Regions from separate parts of the Paenibacillus sp. J22P218 genome, predicted to be linked through region 1. Evidence: riboswitches for the same ligand, from Rfam matches in the RefSeq annotation. Region 1 holds a riboswitch; the other holds the start of a gene.
What was found. Region 1 has a riboswitch for cyclic di-GMP ahead of AC0YN0_RS24180 (hemoblobin-interacting domain-containing protein). Riboswitches for the same ligand answer to the same signal wherever they lie in the genome.
Positions count from the first base shown of each region.

Region 2: linked by a shared signal. The riboswitch ahead of AC0YN0_RS16700 (choice-of-anchor A family protein) and the one ahead of AC0YN0_RS24180 (hemoblobin-interacting domain-containing protein) in region 1 are both predicted to bind cyclic di-GMP.

Region 1 covers NZ_JBWDNL010000006.1:122,458-130,162, forward strand. The annotation lists gene AC0YN0_RS24180 (hemoblobin-interacting domain-containing protein) at 1-1,646, opposite strand, end outside; cyclic di-GMP riboswitch class II at 1,730-1,813, opposite strand; gene AC0YN0_RS24185 (MBL fold metallo-hydrolase) at 2,214-2,972, shown strand; gene AC0YN0_RS24190 (hypothetical protein) at 3,122-4,240, opposite strand; gene AC0YN0_RS24195 (helix-turn-helix domain-containing protein) at 4,360-4,935, opposite strand; gene AC0YN0_RS24200 (S-layer homology domain-containing protein) at 5,058-6,077, opposite strand; gene AC0YN0_RS24205 (response regulator) at 6,278-7,420, opposite strand; gene AC0YN0_RS24210 (hybrid sensor histidine kinase/response regulator) at 7,392-7,705, opposite strand, start outside.
Region 2 covers NZ_JBWDNL010000003.1:440,609-448,313, reverse strand. The annotation lists gene AC0YN0_RS16730 (ABC transporter ATP-binding protein) at 1-96, shown strand, start outside; gene AC0YN0_RS16725 (cation:proton antiporter) at 1,344-2,585, opposite strand; gene AC0YN0_RS16720 (cation:proton antiporter regulatory subunit) at 2,588-3,079, opposite strand; gene AC0YN0_RS16715 (hypothetical protein) at 3,128-3,499, opposite strand; gene AC0YN0_RS16710 (cupin domain-containing protein) at 3,729-4,190, shown strand; gene AC0YN0_RS16705 (HD domain-containing phosphohydrolase) at 4,253-5,779, opposite strand; cyclic di-GMP riboswitch class I at 6,000-6,087, shown strand; gene AC0YN0_RS16700 (choice-of-anchor A family protein) at 6,141-7,705, shown strand, end outside.

The DNA of each region.
Region 1 (7,705 bases):
GTCGGCGCCGTGTTATATGCTCCGATCGTGATCGTCGGAGCGACTTTATCGATATTCGAGATCGTTACCGTCTTCGTCGTTGTGTTGCCTGCTTCGTCTGTTGCTACGAAGTCGAAGCTGCCATTCTCGTCGAACACATGGCTGCTTGCATTGAGCGTACCATCCGTAGAAGACGCTGCAACCGTTATAGATTGATTCGTTAATGCCGTATTATATGGGGCAATTACGATGACAGGGCCTTGCCTATCAATATTGCTGACCGATGCTGTCGCTGAACCCGTATTACCTGCAGCGTCTCTAAAAGTAAACGTAAAGTTTCCATTCGCTGTAAACGTATAGCTTGTCGACCCTCCATTATTCGTTACGGTTATCGGTTCGCTGCCGGTTATAGTTGCCGTTACATTACCGCTTGTAGGTGTTGTAATGGAATAACTGACTATGGCCGTCGGCGGAGTTGTATCCACCGGCCCGTTCGGTACAATCACTTGCTCCACTGTTGCATCACTATATCCGCGTGCGCTTACAGTAAGCTGATGTAATCCTTGTTTGAGCGCACCTGTTTTGAACGTAATTTTGCCTTTGCTGATCGAATAGTTTGTGCTGGGTACGTTCGCCCCGCCATCGCTAATCGCCGTAATATTTCCGCGCCAATTGGAATTGTCATTGAACGTGATCTCAATCGGATTTGATACGGTGTTCGCTGTCGTATCCGCTTGAAGAGAAGGCGGCGAAAGCACGATTGGAGCAGCGTTGATTCGTTGAGAGACACTCGTATTTTTGTAATCGTCCGCTAGAACCGTAATCGTATGAGTCCCTTTGGTCAGAATACCTGCTTGTAAAGTAATCATACCGGCACTTACCACATAGGCGGATGAATCAAGCGCCGTTCCATCCACATTGACGGAAGTGATTGCACTTCGCCAGCCTGCATCATCCCTGAACGTGATCTCGATCGGATTAGCAGTATCATTTTTTGAAGAATCACTTCGAAGCGATGGTGCATTGCGAAGCACTGGAGGTGAAGTAATCACCTGTTCAACCGATGTATCATAATAGCCTCTGGCCGCTACAGTGACCGTACGGTTCCCACGGCTAATAACACCGGCTTCAATCGTTATTTTACCTTCAACGATGCTGTACTTCGATGACCGCAGCGTTGATCCGCCGACCTTCACGGATGTAATCGCTTGTCGCCAGGCCGCATCATCCGCGAACGTAATTTCAATCGGATTGATCGTATTGTTGCTCGTTGTGTCGGCCTCCAATACCGGACCGGGCAGCGGTGCTGCCACGATCGTTTGAGACACGGCTGCATCTGTATAACCAGTAGCTTTAATTGTAAGTTCGTGCAAACCAACGCTTAGGACACCAGCGTTAATCGTCAACTTACCTGAGCGAATCGAGTAGTCGGCAGATTGCAGCTGCGCCTCGTCACTCTCAACCGATGTGATCGCGCTGCGCCACCTGGAGCTGTCGCTAAAAGTAATCACGATCGGATTATCCGTATCGTTGGTGGTCCGATCCGCACTCAGCTTAGGCGCTTTGTTAGGAGATGCTGCATTAGCGGCTGCCGGGGAAATAACTAAAGCTATCAAGGTAACGAGTAACAAATTAATGAATACATGCTTGACTTTATGTCGCAACATCAATTCCTCCTGAGGATAAATAGAATGGACAACCAAAAGTTAACAACACAAAAAAACCGACTTGATCCAATTGTCACTTAAAAATGGATTCAGGTCGGTTGCACTACTAGCTCCTGCGAGTTTAAGTGCCCAATTATGGACTCGCAATCATCGCTTCCCTATGTAATTATGTTCGTGCTTGTACTTTCCATCCCCCTAACTGGATATTAGGTAATTAAGACTAGAAACTTCGTTTGAATCTAGTAAAATAGTATTACTTGTTATGTGATAATTATAGAGTTTGCACCCAAAAATAAGCAATATAAATTTTACATTCTTTTACAACATAAACTTTTCCTATCCGCTAGGATTCGACAGTCATCCGGATTCCTTTTCGACATTCCTCCGCTTTTAAGAAATGCCTCCTTTTTATAACAAAATGATTATTGACAAATAAATATTTTTATGTTATAATAAAATATTTTACAGTTTACACAAACTTCTCTTCCTGATAAGATGTTTTATGCTTGCATGAAGACACGGATCAGCCCGTGATTCTTCAACATCTGATTAGGGAGGTTTTTTTGCATGCAACAACAAAGCGGAATACAGGCCTTATCTATTTCGGCCGAGATGATGGGCAAGACGGAAACGATCTTTCCTACTGTGTTATGGGACAAGGAGAACGTCATATTGGTCGATGCCGGGTTTCCCGGACAACTCCCGCTGCTGAGAGCCGAATTAGAGCGAGTTGGCATTCCAATCGATCGGGTGAACCGCATTATTGTAACGCATCAGGATCTTGATCATATCGGAGGTTTGCCTGCGATTAGGGCTGCACTTCCGCAAAAGCCAGTTATATATGCTTCCGCTCCAGAAATACCGTACATTCAAGGCGAACGGAGGCTAATCAAAATTACGGATGCCGCGATCGAGCATGCTATCCGTTCGCTTCCTCCGGAAGTGCCCGAAGAATGGAGATCCGCATTTCGAAAAACGCTTGAGCATCCTCCTTCGGCTTCAGTCGATTCCGTGCTGGAATACGGGGAGCAGCTCCCTTATTGCGGCGGTATCGTCGTCATCAGCACAACTGGGCATACGCCAGGTCACATTAGCCTCTATCATAGACCGAGCAAGACGCTTATCGCTGCCGATGCGCTCAGGGTCGTCGACGGACAACTGCAGCTTCCCGATCCGAATCTATGCACGGATTATGAGCAAGCCTGCAGCTCCATATCTGAGCTTGCACAATACGATATAGACACTGTCATTTGTTATCATGGCGGCATCTTCACCGGTCTAGCAGGCGAACGCATCCGCCAGCTAGCCAGCGGGACGGCTGGTTAATTTATTGCGAATGATATTGGACCCGGCTGTAACCTAGACTTCAAGCATATACAAACAAAGAGGTTACCCCTATCGTCCAATTGGACGTTCCGTTTAGGGATAACCTCTTCCTATGTTTTTCGAATTGTCAGGAGCACTGCTCTGCGCCGTTACTCTCGTAAGCCGATTTTGCGCAATTGATTCCGTTCATGGCTCAAGCCCAGATTAGCGAGCGTTCTCATGCATAATAAGAACATTTTGCGGTCATCGGGAATGATTTTTTTGTATTGGAGATTGCGAATGGTTGCAAGCTTCGTCTCCGCATCGGCTTGATCCAAAGCGGTTTGCAGCAGCTCGGCGCTTTCCGGCGTATCGTTAGCCACTGCCGATAGGCCCTGGCTGCTCGAACCGGATAACGGCATAACGCCTACCGAATCCAACGTGTGCCGCCGAACGCGAGCTGCCCGCTCAGCCTTCACCTCGTCGATATGCAAGGCAAGATCGTCCATGGCCTCGATGCCGAATACACGCTTGAGTCGGTTCACCGCATATCGCTGCCCTTCATTTATCTCCTCTGGCTCCCGCTTGTGAACGTCGGCCAAATACGCTTGACCCGATCGATAATTGTTGTACAGCACACTGCGGTCTGTACATACAATTCGGAGAAATTCCTCTATGTTTCTGGCAACTATCGCTATTTCATTGTCGAAATCCATAGGAGAGACAACGGCAATATAGGCGTTCTCCAAGTCGGCAACCGTACCGAAGTCAGTAACGAAGCAATAATGAATGCCATCCACTCCTGGACTTGCGAACGGGATAAAGTCAGGCGGCGTGCAAGCGTAACGAAAGTCCTGCTTCTGCATGAGCAGGCCCAGCTTCAAATCCATATCACGGCCAAGCTCCAGCTCGAGCTCGTAGAGACGGATTACGGTTTGCGGTACAGTATACTTGCCATATTGGCCATGAACCTCTGGGGAAGGCTCTAGTACCGGCTTATCTTCATCGCTTATCCGGCCGAATTTCACTTTGTTCGAAAGATTGTCTCTGTCTATGCTAGCGTAAGCTTGAATGATATCAGGCACATATTCCCTTGTCATCTGAATGCCCTTCATCACCTGGAACAGCGTATGCAGCTTAGGTTGCTCCCACTCTAAAAGCACCGTTTCCGTAATCTCTCCCTGCCAATTGAATTCAATTTCCAGCAGATGATCGATCTGATTCCGGTGCTTGTCGGTCAACAAATTCATTTCCTTAATGATGAGCTCGATTGCAGATTGCTTGTCCATGTGCAAAACCTCCCGGCTTATTGAATCTCCCAGCATTTGTATGACCTGTTGTTTTATTACGCATCGCGCAACAAGTTGTTTCAACAGAATGCCGGCCGCAGTCAAGCAATCCAATCCTTTTATACAATCTCTATAATATTCTCTTCCGGAATCGACAATTTCCTTTTCAAAGCCGCGAGATGCTCATCGTTCATATATTTCTCCTGCCGTTCGAACATCCCCAGATAGGAGCCCGTGATGCCTATAGCCTCAGATAGTTCGGCTTGAGTCAGCTTAGACTTTCTCCGAATCGTTCTGAGCTCCAAAACAATAAATCGGTTCGGTCTATTCGTTGTTCCCAGAATACCGTTCTTGCCGTTGCTTTCAGTTCTTGCTGCTTTGTATTGCTCAAGATCTTTGTTTGCCTTTTCCAGTCCCGCCACTCGCTGTCTTAATTCCATAATTTCTTGCTTCAGCTGTTCGATGTTGTTATCACCGTTTGTTACGGGATTGCCTTTTGCATCAACAAACAGCAGCACATCGCTAACTGGAACGCCGAGCATGGCGCAAAACCGATCGATCGTTTCAAATGATATCGGCTTATCTTTATTTATTTTTGCGGTAGTCGTCGATGACATCCCTTCTTCGTTCACGATATCTGTAATTTTAATATTTCGGTAAGCAATAACTTTCCTTAACGGTTCGAAAGATAACATTTTCCGTTCACCTCTAGTTGCAAATATTTCAACGAACTTCTTATGGTTAAAAAAGAGCTACCCCGTTCAACAAGGACCGTTGATTAGGGATAGCTCGCCAGCATCCAGGACCTGTCGCCCGCCTAGATAAGCCCGGACTTCATAAGCAATCGTCGGATGATTATGGCTGCCTCTGCTTTGGATATATAGGTTTTTGGAGCCAGCTCGGTACCCGTCATGCCGACAATAATGCCTGCTTGCAAACAGTCGATGACGCTGCTCTTCGCCCAACCCGAGATCAGGCCTGCGTCAATGAACGCACTTAATGTTTGTTCAGCGGAGGCGGAAGCGGAAGCGGAGGCCAGCTTCGCCTTAAGCCCTGTCAGCTTCATTGCTTTCGCTATGATTTCAAAAGCTTGCTCGCGAGTAATGAAGTCCGCCGGATGAAACTTGCCGTCAGCGAGCCCGCCGATCAAGCCATAGGTGTGCGCCGTGCTAGCCGAGCAGTTGAACCAATCCGCGCTGTTAACGTCCGGGAACGGAGTTATGCCGCTTTGTGGCTTCAGCCCAAGACCTTTCACGATGGTATCGGTATATTCAGCGCGCGTGATCGATTGATTCGGGTTAAAGCATCCCGAGCTATTGCCTTGGATGATCATCCGCGAGCCCAGATCATTCACGGCTTCTCTCGCCCAATGACCCGCCATGTCGGCGAATTGGGCCGAGTGCCCTACGAGCACGAACCGGCTGTTCGTCAAGCTGTTCACTTTGGCGTAATACTTGCCGCCCTCGACAACGATCTTCGTCGGCACATGGCGGGTATCCCCGTCCGCCTCGATGACGACAGCAGTCGTTATTTGCGAACAATCAACGCCTTCCGGCACTGCAATCGTTCTTTCCACATAAGACTCGAACGAGGTCACCTCGATCGTTTTGTTGCGATAGGTTGCTTTTACAGTAAAATGGTTAGGGTTCACGAGGATTGTAAATTCGCCAGCGATTGCCGCTTGTTCGGCAAGCTGTTCCGATTCCGCGGTCGAGGCGGCGATTTCAACCTCAAACACGATTTCTTGAAGTTTGGCCTTCTTCCCGAACTGATTCAATAAAGGGTCTGTCTTAATCTGACTCACCGGCAGCATATACGATGTTATATCGGAATGCATAACAAGAATTGTCTCTTTTTGTTTCCTTTGCTTGACCATTTGACCACTGAATTGACCTACCATAACATCCGCTCCGTTATTGCCGGAATCGTTACTGTTGCATGGCGGCTTACCGCCGCAAGCTTCTCTTCCAGTATCGTAAGAGCAGTATAACAAAGGTCGCTAAATGGATTCTAAAACAAAAAAAAAGGCCCTCCAACCTAATCATTTAGGTTAGAGGACCTGATCATTTTCCCTTGTTCATAGCAGCGGACCATACTTTCAGTAGGCCCAATATCGAGTTCGTCTTGAAGGAGCGCCACGAATGACTCGTAGTATCGCTGACGAGCTTGCCAATCGTCCAGTCGCTCATAGCCTTCCAGAACAAGCATGCATAGCTCCTCGGAATATGGCGATTTCTCATGCGCGGACAATAGCCTGTTGACTGCTTTCCTCACGAGGCCTTGGCTTATTTCATAGCTTGCAAGCTTGGTAACGAGATGAATATATTTGTCTAGCAATCTGCTTCGGTACATTTCCGCCCAGTCATAGTCCAGTCCGTCAAGATAGTCGCCACGATAAAGCGAAAGAGCTCTGTCGACATGAACAACTTCGATCTCGGTCATCATCGATTCGGAGCTATCCGAATGAAGGTCGAATTCAGCCGTGTCGACCTTGACTTCACCCAGCACCAGCCGATATTTGTCTAGAGCGTACTCGATCGCAAGCGTTGTCCCCCACTCTTTGAACAGCTTGCGGATTTGGGATACGGACGTATGAAGATAGGTCAACGCTTTGTCATACGGATAGCCTTGCCATATCATGTCCAATATCAATTCCTTCGCAACCCAGCGATCCGGCTGCATAAGCATATAAGCGAACAGCTCCTGCGCCTTAGCCGTCTTCCACTTCAGAACCTGCGTCTTGCCGGATTCGTATTCAAGCGACAAACAGCCGAAGCAGCGCACCATAAGCCGATCCGATGAAATCGTCTCGCGGTTCGGAACCCTTTTCTCGATCTGATTCAGCGTTTTGGCGAACCGCTCCTCCTCGATCGGCTTTAACACATAGTCCAAAGCCTGCACCTCGAAAGCCTCGATCGCATATTGGGAGTATGCGGTTATGTACACAATCCGTATGTCCCCCGGCATTTGTCCTATGTAAGCGCCTGCCTCTAGTCCATTCATCTCGGGCATCCCGATATCCAGAAAGGCTACATCGACTGGCGATTCAGCCAAATGATCCAGCGCCGCCTTCGCGGACGTATATTTCCCCTCAACCCGGAAGCGGCCGTCGGCTGCAATCAGCATTTCCAGATGGTGCAGCGCGGGCTTCTCATCGTCTACCAATATGCAGGTTAACATCTTGATCCCCCTTTGACGCTTCGTAATCTCTCATGGATGATCTAGGCAGCTTGAAGCCGACTTCCGAACCGACAAGCGGCTCGCTGGCTACATGGAGTTGTTCGCCGTAAAGCGAGAGCAGTCTTCTGTTAATATTGACTAGACCGACACCCGAGCCGAGACCAGGCTTCACTACGAATAGATTCGTAAGCTGCTCGCCCGACATCCCTACTCCGTCATCCGATATAAGCACATGCAGCGCCTCGTCCGACTCCCATACTTTAATCTTAATCGTACCGCCTGCCG
Region 2 (7,705 bases), on a different contig from region 1:
GAGCAAGGCCGTCACGACGAACTCGTGGAAGCGGGCGGCATCTATAGCCGCCTCCACAAAGCGCAGTTCGGCGGCGCAGGCGTAGGCGCCAGGTAATGAATATTAGGCAGTTCCGACGGGTCATAGACCGCGTTGGAACTGCCTTTTTTGATTGTGAGCATACGGCTGGGCAACTGAGCGGAATAGAGCTAATAAATAGCTCTATTCAACAAACCGTGGTGTGTTAGGGGCAGATAGAGATAGAAAGTATCTCTATCGGCAAGGGAGAGCGGCGAATGTGAGCATACGGCGGGTCTGCTGAGCAGAATAGAGCTAATAAACAGCTCTATTCAACAAATCGGGGTGTGTTAGGGGCAGATAGAGATAGAAAGTATCTCTATCGGCAAGGGAGAGCGGCGAATGTGAGCATAAGGCGGGGCAACTGAGCGGAATAGAGCTAATAAACAGCTCTATTCAACAAACCGAGGTGTGTTAGGGGCCGATAGAGATAGAAAGTATCTCTATCGCTAAGGGAAAGCGGCGAATGTGAGCATACGGCGGGTCTGCTGAGCAGAATAGAGCTAATAAACAGCTCTATTCAACAAATCGGGGTGTGTTAGGGGCAGATAGAGATAGAAAGTATCTCTATCGGCAAGGGAGAGCGGCGAATGTGAGCATACGGCGGGTCTGCTGAGCAGAATAGAGCTAATAAATAGCTCTATTCAACAAACCGAGGTGTGTTAGGGGCAGATAGGGATAGAAAGTATCTCTATCGGCAAGGGGGAGCGGCGAATGTGAGCATACGGCGGGTCTGCTGAGCAGAATAGAGCTAATAAACAGCTCTATTCAACAAACCGAGGTATGTTAGGGGCGGATAGAGATAGAAAGTATCTCTATCCGCAAGGGGGAGCGGCGAATGTGAGCATACGGTGGGACTGCTGAGCAGAATAGAGCTAATAAATAGCTCTATTCAACAAACCGAGGTGTGTTAGGGGCAGATAGAGATAGAAAGTATCTCTATCGGCAAGGGAGAGCGGCGAATGTGAGCATACGGCGGGTCTGCTGAGCGGAATAGAGCTAGAAAACAGCTCTATTCAACAAATTGAGGTGTGTTAGGGGCCGATAGAGATAGAAAGTATCTCTATCGGCAAGGGGGAGCGGCGAATGTGAGCATACGGCGGGACTGCTGAGCAGAATAGAGCTAGAAAACAGCTCTATTCAACAAACCGAGGTGTGTTAGGGGCCGATAGAGATAGAAAGTATCTCTATCGCTAAGGGAAAGCGGCGAATGTGAGCATACTACACAAGCACAAAGAAGAGGCAGGCGCGGCAGTCAACCTGACCTGTCGCACCTGCCTCTTTAGTTACCCGTTGCCGCCTTGCGGGGCAGGCGGGTCGGGCTCTTTCACGAGCTTTCGCTTCTCCCAGCGGAATATCATGTTCAGCCCTTTATAGATGAGCTTAGACTCCTTCGTGAGCAGCGGGCCTAATATGGCTAGGATCAGCACATATAGCGCAGCGAACGGCTGCAGCAGCTCCATCAAGCCGCCGGCTTTGCCCAGATTAGCCATAATGATCGAGAACTCGCCGCGCGACACAATCGTTAGTCCGATGTTGGACGATGCCTTAGGCGACAGTCCAGCGCTCTTGCCTGCGAACATGCCTGCAACGAAGTTGCCGAGCAGCGTAATGCCGACAGCGCCGAGTGACAGCCATACCGCGCCGCCGAGTGCGAGCGGGTCGATCGTGAGACCGAAGCTGAAGAAGAACAAAGCGCCAAAGAAGTCGCGGAACGGCAAAATCATATGCTCAATCCGTTTCATATGCGTCGTCTCCGCTAATACTAGACCAACGAGCAATGCGCCGATCGCTTCTGCGACATGAATCGTCTCGGAGAAACCGGCGACAAGGAACAAGAAGCCGAAGACGAGCAATAGGAATAATTCGTTGGAGCGAATATTGAACAGCTTATTAAGCAGCGGGGCAGCCTTCCTGCCGATAATGAGGAATAACAACATAAATCCAAGCGCATAAGAGGCCGAGAGCAGCACACCGCCAAGCGACGAAGAGTCGCTGAGCACAAGACCTGACAATACGGATATATACACCGCGAGGAAAATATCCTCGAACATTATGATCCCGAGAATCATCTCTGTCTCCGGGTTCGCCGTCCGTTTTAAGTCGACGAGCACCTTGGCTACGATTGCGCTGGATGAGATGGTTGTTATACCTGCAATGACCATCGTTTCCTCGATAGGAAAGTCGTTAACCCATCCGAACAATAAGCCGAGTGAAAAGTTGATTAAAATATAGATCGTTCCGCCAACCGCGATCGCTTTGCCCGACTTCATGAGTCGACCGACCGAGAACTCGAGACCTAGATAAAATAACAGGAAGAGCACGCCGAGGCGCCCCATGAATTCGATTAATTCAGCGCTGTGAATGAATCTGAAGTCTAGTATGCCGAAGTGCGGCGCATGAGGCCCGACAGCCATACCGATCAATATATAAAAAGGAATAACCGAAAAACGAATTTTTGAAGCTAACAGCCCGACCAAGGCGATGAGTATAACGGCGAGACCGATCTCCAGCACCATGTGGTCCATAATTAACGACTCCCGTTTTGGAGCATGAGCTTAAGCTGCTTAAGGTTCTGCCGTTCACCAGCCACAATAAGGGTCGAGTCTGCTTTGAAAACATAGTCGGGACCTGGATTAATATGCTTAGCTTCCTTCTCGACGGCAGCAATAATCGTTGCGCCGGTCGTTTGGCGAATATCCGCTTCGCCGATCGTTTTGCCGATGCAAGCGGCGTTTGGCTCGATTTTGTACCATTCGATCGTTAGATCATCCAGCGCTACTTCAATCGTCTCGAGCGCCTTCGGCTTGTAAGTCATTCCGCCGATAATAGCGGCAATCTGACGAGCTTCTTCATCCTCAAGCGTTACCATGGAGATGCTGTCATCCGGATCCTCGTAGTCAAAATGGTACATTTCACGTCGGCCGTCATCATGAATGATAATGACGAACTTATCGCCTCCGCGCGTAATAATCTGGTATTTGCGTCCGATTCCAGGCAAATCAGATTCTCTAATATTCATTGGGTTTGCCTCCTCATTTTTTTGTAGTTTGTACCAAAAAAATGGGTTCTAACCAATGTAGACCGATGTATATTTAATAGGCTTAAGCAGTAAACGCTTCAAGCGCTGCAGGATGGTCAGACTTAAGGGGGATAAATAAGCGGGCCGTCCATATAAGACGGCAAGTGATGCCTTATAAGCCGCGGGCTTGCGGCGAATAGGCTGAAGCAGCTTGCTCGGGGAGCGCCCGTTCAGAGCAGCGCAGGTCGTTGCGCGGGCAACAGGATTGAACCGGCTGGAGCCGGCCGTCAACTCGAAGTTGTTGCCTGCTTGGTAAGCAAACAGTGCAGTGAGCAGCAATGGCAAAATAATAAGCAGGTTAAAGAACCGTTTGCGAAACGCGGGTCTTTGGTTGTGCTTCATGCTTATCGTCAATCTCATCTGCTCACCTCCTGCGGCTATATTTATAAGTATATCTTATAAATGACCAAAATCATAGACAATTCCATTTTTTTGTTGGTCGAATAAGTGAACAATTCAAGGCTTATAACCGTGGGATCAATTAGCAACGATCTTTTTGCTATTAATCAGCGAACCGGCATTTCCGATATGATAGAATGAATGAAAGTTTTCAAATAGAATAGAGCATAACAGAGAGAGGTTGATTGGGATGGGAGCAACAGTGAAGGAGCTGTCGCCGCTTGTGCATGCGCTTGATCTTAAGCCGCATGTCGAAGGCGGATGGTACAAGGAAATTTGGAAAGCTAATTTTGAAATTCCGCAGCAGGTGCTAGGCGATCCGTATTCGGGACCGCGTTTTGCCGCATCGTCGATTTATTTCTTGCTGCATCCCGAGGAGTTCTCGGACTGGCATACGGTTTATTCCGACGAAGTATGGTTCTGGCATTCGGGAAGCCCGTTGCTGCTCACGCTTGGCGGAACTGAAGCTGACCCGCATACTCGCAAGGAGATTATTGTGGGCCCGGACATTGCCGCAGGACATCAACCACAGGCGCTTGTGCCGGCTAACGAATGGCAGATGGCGAGAGCGCTCGGCGACGAGCCGGTACTCGTATCTTGCGTCGTTGCGCCAGGCTTCCACTATGATGATTTCCGTCTGATCAAAAAATAGGCACGTTCCAATAAATAAGAGCTTCGCGCGTGGCATTATGCCCGGTCGCGAAGCTCTTATTTTTATGATTCGTTTTGCCGCAGCGAATTGATGAACAGCTCGGTTAAGGCGGGATCCCACTGTGTTCCCTTGCCTTCCTCCAGAATCGCGAGAGCGTGCTCGCGGGTCATTCCTTTACGATACGGCCGATCCGATGTCATCGCATCGAAAGCGTCGGCAATGGCAATAACTCGGCCAAGCAGAGGAATGTGCTCACCTGCGAGCCCGTCGGGATAACCGCGTCCGTCATAGCGCTCATGATGGGAGCGAACGCCCGGAAGCAGATCGGCCATCGCGTCGGCAGGCTCAATCTGCTTCAAAATATTTTCGCCCAGTCCCGGGTGCGCCTTAATCTGATCGAACTCCTCGTCCGTCAGCTTGCCATCCTTCAGCAGCACCGCGTCACGAATGCCGATTTTGCCGATGTCATGAAGCAACGCCGACTTGCGCAGCAGTTCAATCTCGGTTTGCGGCCAGCCAGCCTGCTCGCCGATCGCGACGGAATATTCGGCAACGCGTTCCGAATGACCCGCGGTATAGGTGTCGCGCGCGTCAAGCGCGGCAGCAAGCGTGAAGAAGTAGCTTTGGTGAAGCTGCTTATTGCGCTCATCCCTTTCCTGCAGACCTTCGATCATATGGTTGAAGCCTGCGACCAGCTTCGAGAATTCATCGGAATGAATATCTTCCGCGCGGGTGTCGTAATGGCCGTTCTGCACGGCAATCATCGCAGCTTGGAGCTTATGGATCGGATCCTCGATATTGCGGGATAGGAGCGAGGCGCCGAACAAGGAGAAGAAGACGCCGATAACGAGAATGATACCGGCCCATTGCCAATAAGCGGAGGTGCCCCCGCCGTCCAGTCCTTCAAGCCTGATCTGAGCCGCAAGACTATGCAAGAGCAGTGGAAGCGTACCGATTAAAAAAGCGCTTAGCAGAAACTTCGTGCGAATCGAAGCGAATACTTGGCCGCCGAGCGACAGATCCTGCCCATAGAGCTCTACATGTTTGTTGCGCATATAGGTGACAACAGGTCGAATGGCCCGTGCGGTCAGGAAAAATTCGATCATGGCATGCATGCTGGCAACGAGCAACGCGCCAACGGAAGCAAGTCCGATATAATAATAAGGGAACGAGAGCCATTCCATTCGGATGAAAAGATAGCTCATTGCAATAGCCGGCACCGATATGCCGAGCAAATGAGGTCCGAAAGTCCGCTTCAAAGACAGTACCGGAAAGCGGTGCGTTTGTATATAAGCTTTGCGAAGCTGCTCCGCTGTAGGCTGATCGGACAGGAAAGCGGCCTGAATCGGCTTCGCATGCCGATAGAATACGAACAGCTCGCAGGCAAGCATAATGAGCAAAGAAGCGAATAAGATGACACCGAGCACGAGGCCTTCGCCTTGGGGCAGCTTAAGCGTGGAGAAAATGATGATGCCCCCGACTCCGAGCACGGCGACGGCCGATCCAAATACATAGTTGTAGACGAGCTGGAGGAGGAAGGCGCGATATACGCTTGCGGGAGTTTGTTGGTGCGGATCTAGTAGCTTCAATGGGATCATTCCTCTTTTCGCAGCTTCATGATGTAGTTCCTATTACCTATATTAACAATCGGCATATGGAGAGCGGAATTGAAGTTCATTTCCATGTACATACATGGGTATATTTTACATGGGGTTAGATAATTTAGCGGATTGCGGTTGCGACCAAAATTAGCTAAAATAGGTATAGTTCCTTTTTGATAGAGTCATAGATTACGAACGAATTGTTCGATTATGCCAATAGCAAACCATTTGAAAGAGTGGGACGCAAAGTCTGGAGTCTACAGCGCCTAAGGCGCTATGATCGTCCGACCGCCATGAATCTCGTATTCGTGTGTGGTCTTTTTTATTTTTTTGATAGGGAGGGTATATCATGAGAAAAGCATTTCGTAAGAGCGCATCACTAGTCGTGACTGGGGTCATCGTTTTCGGCATTCTATGTAACGCTTTCGTATTTGGAGCAGGCGGAGGCAACAACTCTGTGCTCGGTACGGCAGGCAGTTACAACGTGTTCATGCTGGGTGACTTTAAGCTGTATTACGAGCAAGTCGAAGGTGGACTGGCGGCCGGAGGAGATATTGATATAACCGGATTTGGCGTCAATCGAGCGAATGCATCGGGAGACATTGGCTTAGTAGCGGGCGGAGAACTGAAGTTCACGAATGGTCAAATTGATTATGGCGATGCCTACTACGGAACGCTTCACTCAACATCGGCCTTCACGCTCGTAAGAGGCAAGAAGCATCAAGGGGCACCTATTGATTTTGAAGCAGAAGCTGAATATTTGTTGAATTTGTCCGCTGAGCTGGCAGCTTTGCCGACCAACGGCACAACAAGCAAAGATCAAAACAATTCGAATAAAACGACTTTGAAGGGAACAGACCCTCAGCTCAATGTATTTACAGTAGGTTATGATCTGAATGAGGTATGGCTGGACGTTCCGAATGGCTCGACAGTGATTATTAACGTTACGGGTGCGACTCGATCAATGGGGTGGCAAGGTTATTTTGGCTTTGACGGTAAAGACCGCCAGTCGAAAATATTGTTTAACTTCCCGGATGCTACGGCGCTGACGCTCGGCTATAGCGGGGTCAAAGGCAGTCTACTAGCCCCGCAGGCTGATATTACGGCAACGAGCGGCAATATCGACGGCATATTAATAGGCGCTTCGCTCACGAAAGGCAGAATTCAGCCGCATTGGGTACCTTTCGAGGGGGAGATACCGCTAGCGACGCCAACACCTAGCCCGTCGGCGACGCCTTCTCCGACACCAACGCCGACAGCAACACCGTCGGAGACACCGGCATCAACGCCGACGGCAACACCGACACCGTCGGAGACACCGACACCAACGCCGACAGCGACACCAACGGCAACACCGTCGGAGACACCGGCACCAACGCCGACAGCGACACCAACGGCAACACCGTCGGAGACGCCGACAGCAACACCGTCGGAAACACCGGCACCAACGCCGTCGGAGACACCGGCACCAACGTCGACAGCGACACCAACGGCAACACCGTCGGAGACACCGACACCGACACCAACGCCGACAGCGACACCAACGGCAACACCGTCGGAGACACCGACACCAACGCCGACAGCGACACCGTCGGAGACACCGACGGCAACACCGACACCGACAGTGATACCGTCGGAGACACCGACACCAACGCCGACAGCGACACCGTCGGAGACACCGACACCAACGCCGACGGCAACACCGACACCGTCGGAGACACCGACGCCGACACCAACGCCGACACCGACACCAACGCCGACGGCAACACCGACACCGTCGGAGACACCGACGCCGACACCAACGCCGACACCGACAGCGACACCGACAACAACACCGACAGCAACGCCGACGGAAGAACCGACGTCGACGCCAACGTCGACACCAGTCGTAACGCCATCACCGGCACCGACGCC